Linked DNA regions of Magnetospirillum sp. XM-1. The protein of the gene in region 1 interacts with the protein of each later gene in a pairwise test. Links are inferred from orthologs where the notes say so. Each region holds a gene or a part of one and is shown on either strand. Other genes may lie near its edges.

Region 1 (4,432 bases):
GCTCGTGACGGGCGTCCATCTCGGGCTCGGCCCGCATTTCCGGCTCGAGACGCAGCTCGGGCTCCACCCGGGCTTCGGTGCGGGCGACCGGCTCGGTCCGGACCACCGGGTCGGGACGGCCGATGTCCAACTCGGGCTGGAGCTGGGCGGCGGGGCGCAGCGCCGGCTGGGGCTGGGCGACCTGGGCGGCGACATGGGCGGCGGCCGGAGCGGGCGCCGAGACGGTCTGCGGCCGGAAGACTGGAGCCTGGACCTGGGCGGCGGCCGGACGGGAAACGGCGGGCTGCGGCGCCGGGGCGGCGGCGGGCGTCACCAGGGAGATGACGGTGGGCTTGGGCTGGGCCGCGGCTTCGGACGCGATGCCGGTGGCGACCACCGAGACCCGCATCTTGCCGTTCAGCTTCTCGTCGAAGGTCGAGCCGAAGATGATGTTGGCGTCGGGATCGACCTCGTCGCGGATGCGGTTGGCGGCCTCGTCCACCTCGAACAGGGTCATGTCCATGCCGCCGGTGATGTTGATCAGCACGCCGCGCGCCCCCTTCATGGAGGTGTCGTCCAAGAGCGGGTTGGAGATGGCGGCCTCGGCGGCGTCGATGGCGCGCTTTTCGCCTTCGGCCTCGCCGGTGCCCATCATGGCCTTGCCCATCTCGCTCATCACGGTGCGGATGTCGGCGAAGTCCAGGTTGATCAGGCCGGGCATGATCATCAGGTCGGTGACGCCGCGCACGCCCGAATACAGCACGTCGTCGGCCATCTTGAAGGCGTCGGCGAAGGTGGTGCGCTCGGTGGCGACGCGGAACAGGTTCTGGTTGGGGATGATGATCAGGGTGTCGACGAACTGCTGCAGCTCCTCGATGGCGCCCTCGGCGGTGCGCATGCGGTGCGCGCCCTCGAAGTGGAAGGGCTTGGTCACCACGCCCACGGTCAGGATGCCCTGCTCGCGCGCGGCGCGGGCGATGACGGGGGCCGCGCCCGAACCGGTGCCGCCGCCCATGCCGGCGGTGATGAACACCATGTTGGCGCCGCCGATCTGGCCCAGGATCTCTTCCAGGCTTTCCTCGGCCGCGGCGCGACCGATGTCGGGACGCGAACCGGCGCCCAGGCCTTGAGTGACCTGATTGCCCAGCTGGATGCGGCGTTCGGTGCGGCTTTGACCCAGCGACTGGGAATCGGTGTTGGCGACGATGAATTCGACGCCTTCAAGCCGCGACAGGATCATGTTGTTGACGGCGTTGCCGCCGGCCCCGCCGACGCCGACCACGGTGATGCGAGGCTTGAGCTCCTGATGAGCTCCGGGAAGAAAAGTCAGCATATCCAGGTCCTCCGCGCTGTTGGCCGATTCGTTGCCGGCCCCGTTAAACTTGAAAACTCGCTTGCACTCAGAAATTGCGTTTGAGCCACGAGCCGAGACGGCCCCAGCCCGATGCGCCGTCGCCGCGTGTTCCCGCCTTCTTGCCCCGCGACGGCGCGGGGGCGTGGGCGAGCGCATAGCGGATCAGTCCGGCGCATGTGGAGAAGGCAGGCCCGCCGGTGGCCTCGGGCAGGCCGTGCAGTCCCATGGGCTTGCCCAGGCGCACCTGCTTGTCCAGCACCATGCCGGCCAGGTCGCGGGCGCCCTGCATCTGGCTGGCGCCGCCGGTCAGCACGACGCGGCGCCCGGCCAGCTTGTCGAAGCCGCCCTGCTCCAGATGCGAGCGCACCAGCTCGAAGGTCTCCTCCAGCCGGGGCTGGATGATCTGGATCAGCATGGAGCGGGGCACCTGGTTGGAGGCGCCGTCCTCGTCCTCGCCGACCAGCGGCACTTTCAGGATCTCGCGGTCGTCGGACGCCGACGGGATCACCGAGCCGTAGAGCGTCTTTAAGCGCTCGGCATGCACCACCGGGGTGGACAGGCCGCGGGCGATGTCGCTGGTGACGTGGGCTCCGCCCACCGCGATGACGTCGGTGTGGACCAGCTGGCCGCCCAGGAACACGGCGATGGAGGTGGTGCCGCCGCCCATGTCGATGCAGGTGACGCCCAGCTCCTTCTCGTCCTCCACCAGGCAGGCGAGGCCGGCGGCGTAGGGGCTGACCACGCGGGCCTCGATGTCGAGGTGGCAGCGGTTGACCACGGTGGACAGGTTGCGCACCGGTCCGATGCCCGCCGAGATGACGTGGATGGCGACGCCCAAGCGGTCGCCGAACATGCCGCGCGGGTCCTTGATGCCTTCGTTGCCGTCGATGGTGTAGTCCACCGGAATGGCGTGGATCAGCTCGCGGTCGGCGCTTTCGTGATGGGCGCGGCCGTGTTCGAGCATGCGGCGGATGTCGGCCTCGTTGACGGCGTGGCCGTTCATGGCCACCTCGACCTTGACGTTGGCCGAGCCGGGGTGGCCGCCCGAGATGTTGACGGCCACGGCGCGCACCTGATCGTTGGCCATCTCCTCGGCGGCCTCGACGGCGGCGCGGATCGAGGTTTCCAGCTCCTCCATGTCCACCACGGCGCCGTTGCGCATGCCGCGCGCCACCTGATGGCCGATGCCCACCATGCGGGGGCTGCCGTCGTCCTGGACCTTGGCGATGAAGCAGCACACCTTGGTGGTGCCCACGTCCAGCGCCGCGATGAGGCCGTTCCTTGCCGCCATGATCAGCGCTCCCTCGGCAAGGGTGAGAGGGATTCAACCGAGGCGGTGTTGACCGGCGCCGGGTCGCGGGTGCTTTTCAGCACCAGACGGTCGGGGACGCGCAGGTCGATCATGGTGATCTGCTTGCCCGACAGCGAGCGGGTCTTTTCCAACTCGGCCAGGCGGTGCCAGGCGGCCTCGGTGTCCAGTTCGGGCAGGCGGGCCTCCAGGCCCTTCTCCACGTCGTCCAGCTTGATGTTCCAGCGGCGGTTGCCCACCCGGATGGCGGCCTTGACCCGGGCGGCCAGTTCGGGCTCGCTGGCCAGCAGGGCGAACAGCTCGTCGGTGCGGGCCGGGGCGCCGTCGCCGACGATCAGGGGCAGATCCTCGAAGCCCTCGATGGCGCCGGGAATGTTGTGGCCGTCGCGGTCCACCAGCACGAAGCGGTTGTCGGTCTGCCACAGGGCCACCGGCTGGCGCTCGACGATGGACAGGTGGATGGCGCCGGGAAGGCGGCGTTCGATGGCGGCGGCGCGCACGCTGGGCAGCGCCTCGATCCGCGCCCGGGCGGCGGCGATGTCGAGCCCTAGGATGGGGTCGCCGTAACGGGCGCCCAGCGCGGTGACCAATTGGGCGGCGGGCGTGCGGCGGCGGCCCGAGACGGTGATGTCGGCCACCTGGAAGCCGGCCTCGGCGGTGGAGGTCAGGAAGGCGGTGCCGGCGTCGTGGACCAGGCGCTGCGGCTTGCCCGAATGCCAGAGCGCCAGCCCCCCCACCGCCACGACCACGGCCAGCAGGCCGTACCCGGCCGCCTTCTGCAGGGGGCTCAAGTCGAGGCGCAGCCGGGGCAGGCGGCGCTTGGCCTTGGGGCGCGCGGGCGCCGTCGCCGCCGCTTCGCGCTTGGCCGAGATCTGGCGGGGCGAGCGGTGGACGCCGGGGCGGTCGTCGGCGGTGATGACGATGTCGGCGGGGCTCAGTCGCATCGCGCCTCCTCCACCATCCACCGCACCAGATCGGGGAAGCTGATCCCCTGGTATGCGGCCATCTCGGGGACCAGCGAGGTGCCGGTCATGCCGGGCTGGGTGTTGACCTCCAGCATGACGAGCCGGGGCGGCTGGCCCGGATTGGTATCGTCGTAACGCAGATCGGCGCGCGAAACGCCACGGCAGCCCAGCGCCTTGTGGGCGGCGACCGCCAGGCGGCAGGCCTCGGCGTAATCGGCCTCGGGGATGGGCGCGGGCATGATGTGGCGCGAGCCGCCCGGCGCGTACTTGGCCTCGTAATCGTAGAAGCCGTGGTCCGAGGTGATCTCGAGCACGCCGAGCGCGCGGTCGCCCATGACGGCGGCGGTCAGCTCGCGTCCGGGGATGAAGCTTTCCACCAGTACCTCGTCGGCGTCGAACGGCCAGCCGGGCAGCGGCGAGGGCTGGTTCTCGCGCACGATGAACACGCCCACCGACGAGCCCTCGTTCAGGGGCTTGACCACGAAGGGACGGGGCAGGGGATCGGGGCCATTACATTCGGCGCGGGTGATCACCCGGCCCTGGGCCACGGGAATGCCGGCGGCCTGGAACAGGGCGCGGGCGAAGGCCTTGTCCATGGCTGCCGCCGAGGCCAGCAGGCCGGAATGGGTGTAGGGCACGCCGAGCAGGTTCAGCACGCCCTGGACGCAGCCGTCCTCGCCGAAGCGGCCGTGCAGCGCGTTGAACACCACGTCGGGCTTGGTCTCGGTGATGGCGCGGACCAGTTCGGCCGGGTTGCGGTCGCAATCCACCAGGGCGACCTCGAAGCCGGCCTGCTCCAGCGCCTTGGCGGCGGCGGCGCCCGAA
Region 2 (4,337 bases), 2.9 Mb from region 1 along the record:
GCCCGCGGTCAGCAGGCTGAAAGCCCACCACGTGACGGCGAAGGACTTGCCCAGGAAGAACTTGCGCTGCGACGCCGCCGTCCCCTGGACCAGCAGCAGCACCAGGGCGTTCACGCCCAGCGGCGTGCCGGCGACGATGTCGTAGAGCAGGCCGATGACGAAGGCCAGCCAGGCGGGCAGCAGGTCGGGCCGGTAGATGGCCCAGTAATAGACCCCCATCAGCGGCAGCATGGGGGCGATGCCGGAAAAGCCGGGGATGTGGGTGGGAATGGCGGTGAGAAGGAGCAGGAACACGGTGATGCCGAAGGGGACCGAGTGACGGACCCAGGTGTCCATCTTCACCCAGACCGAGGGCTTCATGCCCGCCGTCCCTGATAAGGAACGGCGGGCATTTTGCTATACCTGCCCTCGCCGGGCGGGCGCATCCGCGCCAATGGGCGCTGGATAAATGGATCAGATAAGGCGATGGCCGGTGTCACTCCTCTTTCCCCCGGCGGCGGCGTTCGGGCGGCGGGGGGCGCTCGAACGGCAGGATGCCGCCCAGGCCGAAATCCACCACCGAGACGAATTCCAGGCGATGGCGCTGGACGAAGGGTTCGACCCGGACGATGCCGTCGGTCACCGACGACACCACGCCCACCGGAATGCCGGGCGGGAAGGCCCCGCCCGAGGCGGCGGTGACCACCCGGTCGCCCACCGAGATGGTCGGGCTGCCGGTGATGTAGTTCAGGCGCGGCCGCTGGCTGTTGTCGCCGGTCAGGATGGCCCGGGTGCGGGTGGCTTCCAGCATGACCGGCGTGCGGGCGTTGATGTCGGTGATCAGCAGCAGTCGCGCCGAGCGGGCGCCCACCTCGGCCACGTGACCGGCCAGGGATTCGCCGGTCAGGACCGCCTGGCCCTTGCGCACCCCGTCCTTGGCGCCGGCGCCCAGCAGCATGCTTTGGCCGAAGGCCGAGCCCATGTCGCCGATCACCCGGGCGGTGACGAAGGCGGGGTCGGGATCGGGGATGAAGTTCAGCTGGTCGTGCAGCACGGTGTTTTCGGCTTCGAGGCGCCGGGCCACCGTCTGCCAGTGCATCAGCTTGGCGTTCTCTTCCTTGAGCCGGGCGTTCTCGGTCCGCAGATTGGCCAGTTCGTGGAAATTCTCGGTGACCTGGGCGATGGTGGCGGCGGGGCGCGCCATGGCGTCCAGGATGGGGGCGATGGCGTCGGCGACCAGGGCGCGGGTGCGTTCGATCAGGACGATGTCGGCCTTGCCCAGGATCATCAGGGCCACCGAGGCGACGATCAGGGACAGGAAGGCGAAGCGCTGGACCAGCAGCCTTAACGTCGCGAGCCGACCTGCCGCACCCGACTGCTTCACCTAGCCCCTCCGTTCCTCCGCACGTCCCCGGCACAAAGGGGAAAGCGTCGGGTCGATACTACTATATCTAGTTTGCGTAAAACCACTAATTAAGGTGGCCGCAGCGCAACAAAGCCAGGGAATCAAAGCCCATCCTCCCGACCTGGGCCGGGAGGATGAACCGCGTCTAGTACATGCTGGTCAGCACGTTCTTCAGCTTGGGCATTTCTTCCAGGGCGCGGCCGGTGCCGAGCGCCACGCAGGACAGCGGGTCGTCGGCGATGGAGACCGGCAGGCCGGTGGCGTGGCGCAGCACGTAATCCAGATTGGACAGCAGCGCGCCGCCGCCGGTGAGCACGATGCCCTTGTCGACGATGTCGGCGGCCAGTTCCGGCGCGGTGTGCTCGAGGGCCACCTTGACCGCCTCGATGATGGCGCCCACCGGCTCGGCCAGGGATTCGGCGATCTGGCGCTCGGAGATGATCAGTTCCTTGGGCACGCCGTTCATCAGGTCGCGACCCTTGATCTCCATGGTGCGGCCCTCGCCGTCCTCGGGCGGGCAGGCGGAGCCGATTTCCTTCTTGATGCGCTCGGCCGAGCCTTCGCCCACCAGAAGGTTATGGTTGCGGCGGATATAGGCGATGATCGCCTCGTCCATCTTGTCGCCGCCGACGCGCACCGAGCGGGAGTAGACGATGCCGCCCAGGGACAGAACCGCCACCTCGGTGGTGCCGCCGCCGATGTCGACCACCATGGAGCCGGTGGGCTCGGTGACGGGCAGGCCGGCGCCGATGGCGGCCGCCATGGGTTCCTCGATCAGGAAGACGCGGCGGGCGCCGGCGCTTTCCGCCGATTCCTGGATGGCGCGGCGTTCGACGGCGGTGGAGCCGGACGGCACGCAGACGATGACCAGCGGGCTGGCGAACGAGCGGCGGTTGTGGACCTTGCGGATGAAGTGCTTGATCATCTCTTCGGCCACTTCGAAGTCGGCGATGACGCCGTCGCGCAAGGGGCGGATGGCCTGGATGTAGCCCGGCGTGCGGCCCAGCATCATCTTGGCTTCGTCGCCGACGGCCAGGACCTTCTTCTTGCCCTTTTCCTCGGCGATGGCGACCACCGACGGTTCATTGAGGACGATCCCTCGACCCTTGACGTAGACCAGCGTATTGGCGGTCCCAAGATCGATCGCCATATCGGCGGACATCCAACCCGTCAGCTTCGAAAACATAATACCTCGCTCACCGTACGATGCATTTTCAAGGGTCCCAACCGCGGGCGTGCTTTTATCACGCTCCGGCGGCGTCGGGGGCGGTTTTTTGCCGCTTAACCAGAAGTTTGTTCAGCGCGTTGACATAAGCCCGCGCCGACGCGACCAAAGTATCGGTCTCGGCGCCCTGGCCGTTGACGCTCTTGCCGTCCTCTTCCAGGCGCACGGTCACCTCGGCCTGGGCGTCGGTGCCTTGGGTCACCGCGCTCACCTGATAGAGCTGCAGCTTCGCCTCGTGGGGGAACAGCGCCTTGATGGCGTTGAAGGTGGCGTCCACGGGGCCGTCGCCGGTGGCGCGGACTTCGCGGGTCACGCCGTCGACCGACAGTTCGAGGACCGCCGAGGGGGGCTGGTGCTTGGTGCCGCACAGCACTTCCAGCGAGACCAGCCTCACCCGGTCGTTGCCGCGCACCACGGCGTCGTCCACCAGGGCGACGATGTCCTCGTCGAACACGTCCTTCTTGCGGTCGGCCAGGTCCTTGAAGCGGTTGAAGGCGTCCTCGACCGCGTTGTCGCCCAGTTCGTAGCCCAGTTCCTTCAGCTTGGCCTTGAAGGCGGCGCGGCCCGAATGCTTGCCCATCACCAGCGACGAGCGGTGCAGGCCCACCGAGTCCGGGGTCATGATCTCGTAGGTCTGGGCGTGCTTCAGCACCCCGTCCTGATGGATGCCCGATTCATGGGCGAAGGCGTTCTTGCCGACGATGGCCTTGTTGGGCTGCACCACGAAGCCGGTGATGGTCGAGACCAGACGCGACGCCTTGGTGATGTTCTCGGTCTTGATGCCGGTCTTGAACGGCAGCAGATCGGGCCGGGTGCGGATCGCCATGACGATCTCTTCCATGGCGGCGTTGCCGGCGCGCTCGCCCAGGCCGTTGACGGTGCATTCGATCTGCCGCGCGCCCCGTCCGACTGCGGCCAGGGAATTGGCCACCGCCAGGCCAAGGTCGTTGTGGCAATGCACCGACAGGATGGCCTTGTCGATGTTGGGCACCCGGTTGATCAGCATGGCGATCAGGGCGGCGTATTCCTCGGGCACCGCATAGCCCACGGTGTCGGGAATGTTGATGGTGGTGGCGCCGGCCTTGATGGCGGCCTCGACGCAGCGGCACAGGAAGTCGTGCTCGGTGCGCGAGCCGTCCTCGGCCGACCATTCCACGTCTTCCACCAGATTGCGGGCATAGGCCACCGAGTCGGCGACCTTCTCCAGCACCTTTTCCGGCTCCATCTGCAGCTTGTACTTCATGTGCAGCGGGCTGGTGGACAAGAAGGTGTGGATGCGGTGGCGCGGCGCGGCGCGGACCGCCTCGGCGCAGCGGTCGATGTCGCCCTTGGTGGCGCGGGCCAGGCCGCAGATCACCGAGGATTTGACCGCCTTGGCCACCGCCTCGACCGCCTCGAAATCGCCGTTGGACGCGATGGGGAAGCCGGCCTCGATCACGTCGACGCCCATCTCTTCCAGAACCAGCGCGATCCTCACCTTCTCCTCCAGGTTCATGGAGGCGCCGGGCGATTGCTCGCCGTCACGCAGCGTGGTGTCGAAGATGATGACGCGGTTCTGGTCCATGCACTCGCTCTTGAACTCTGGCGCACCGCAATGGGCGCGCGGACGAAAAGAGGCGAGCACGGCCCGCCGGACGCGGCCGGTGAAACATTGTCGTGAAACCCGTTTCACCGCGCCTATAGGAAGGCGATTTCGCGGCGCAATGTCAACAGTGATCGTGTGTCTAA

The links.
Region 2: the proteins of ftsA (region 1) and XM1_RS20240 interact in binary tests that used the Escherichia coli proteins (3 or more experiments, as listed by UniProt). The link is inferred for Magnetospirillum sp. XM-1 from one-to-one orthologs.

Annotation. Positions count from the first base shown.
Region 1 is NZ_LN997848.1:1,473,063-1,477,494, forward strand. Bases 503-3,486 are described here. They hold ftsA (cell division protein FtsA), read right to left. Parts: upstream 2,625-3,486; coding sequence 1,380-2,624; downstream 503-1,379. Other genes in these bases: ftsZ (cell division protein FtsZ), read right to left, coding at 503-1,312; XM1_RS07015 (cell division protein FtsQ/DivIB), read right to left, coding at 2,627-3,486. Also shown: more of ftsZ, read right to left, coding at 1-502; more of XM1_RS07015, read right to left, coding at 3,487-3,586; XM1_RS07020 (D-alanine--D-alanine ligase), read right to left, coding at 3,577-4,432. UniProt on the Escherichia coli protein: Essential cell division protein that assists in the assembly of the Z ring. May serve as the principal membrane anchor for the Z ring.
Region 2 is NZ_LN997848.1:4,422,575-4,426,911, reverse strand. What follows is about bases 551-3,439. They hold XM1_RS20240 (rod shape-determining protein), read right to left. Parts: upstream 2,571-3,439; coding sequence 1,530-2,570; downstream 551-1,529. Other genes in these bases: XM1_RS20235 (2-isopropylmalate synthase), read right to left, coding at 2,629-3,439; mreC (rod shape-determining protein MreC), read right to left, coding at 551-1,363. In the rest of the region: rod shape-determining protein MreD, read right to left, coding at 1-360; more of mreC, read right to left, coding at 476-550; more of XM1_RS20235, read right to left, coding at 3,440-4,173. UniProt on the Escherichia coli protein: Forms membrane-associated dynamic filaments that are essential for cell shape determination. Acts by regulating cell wall synthesis and cell elongation, and thus cell shape.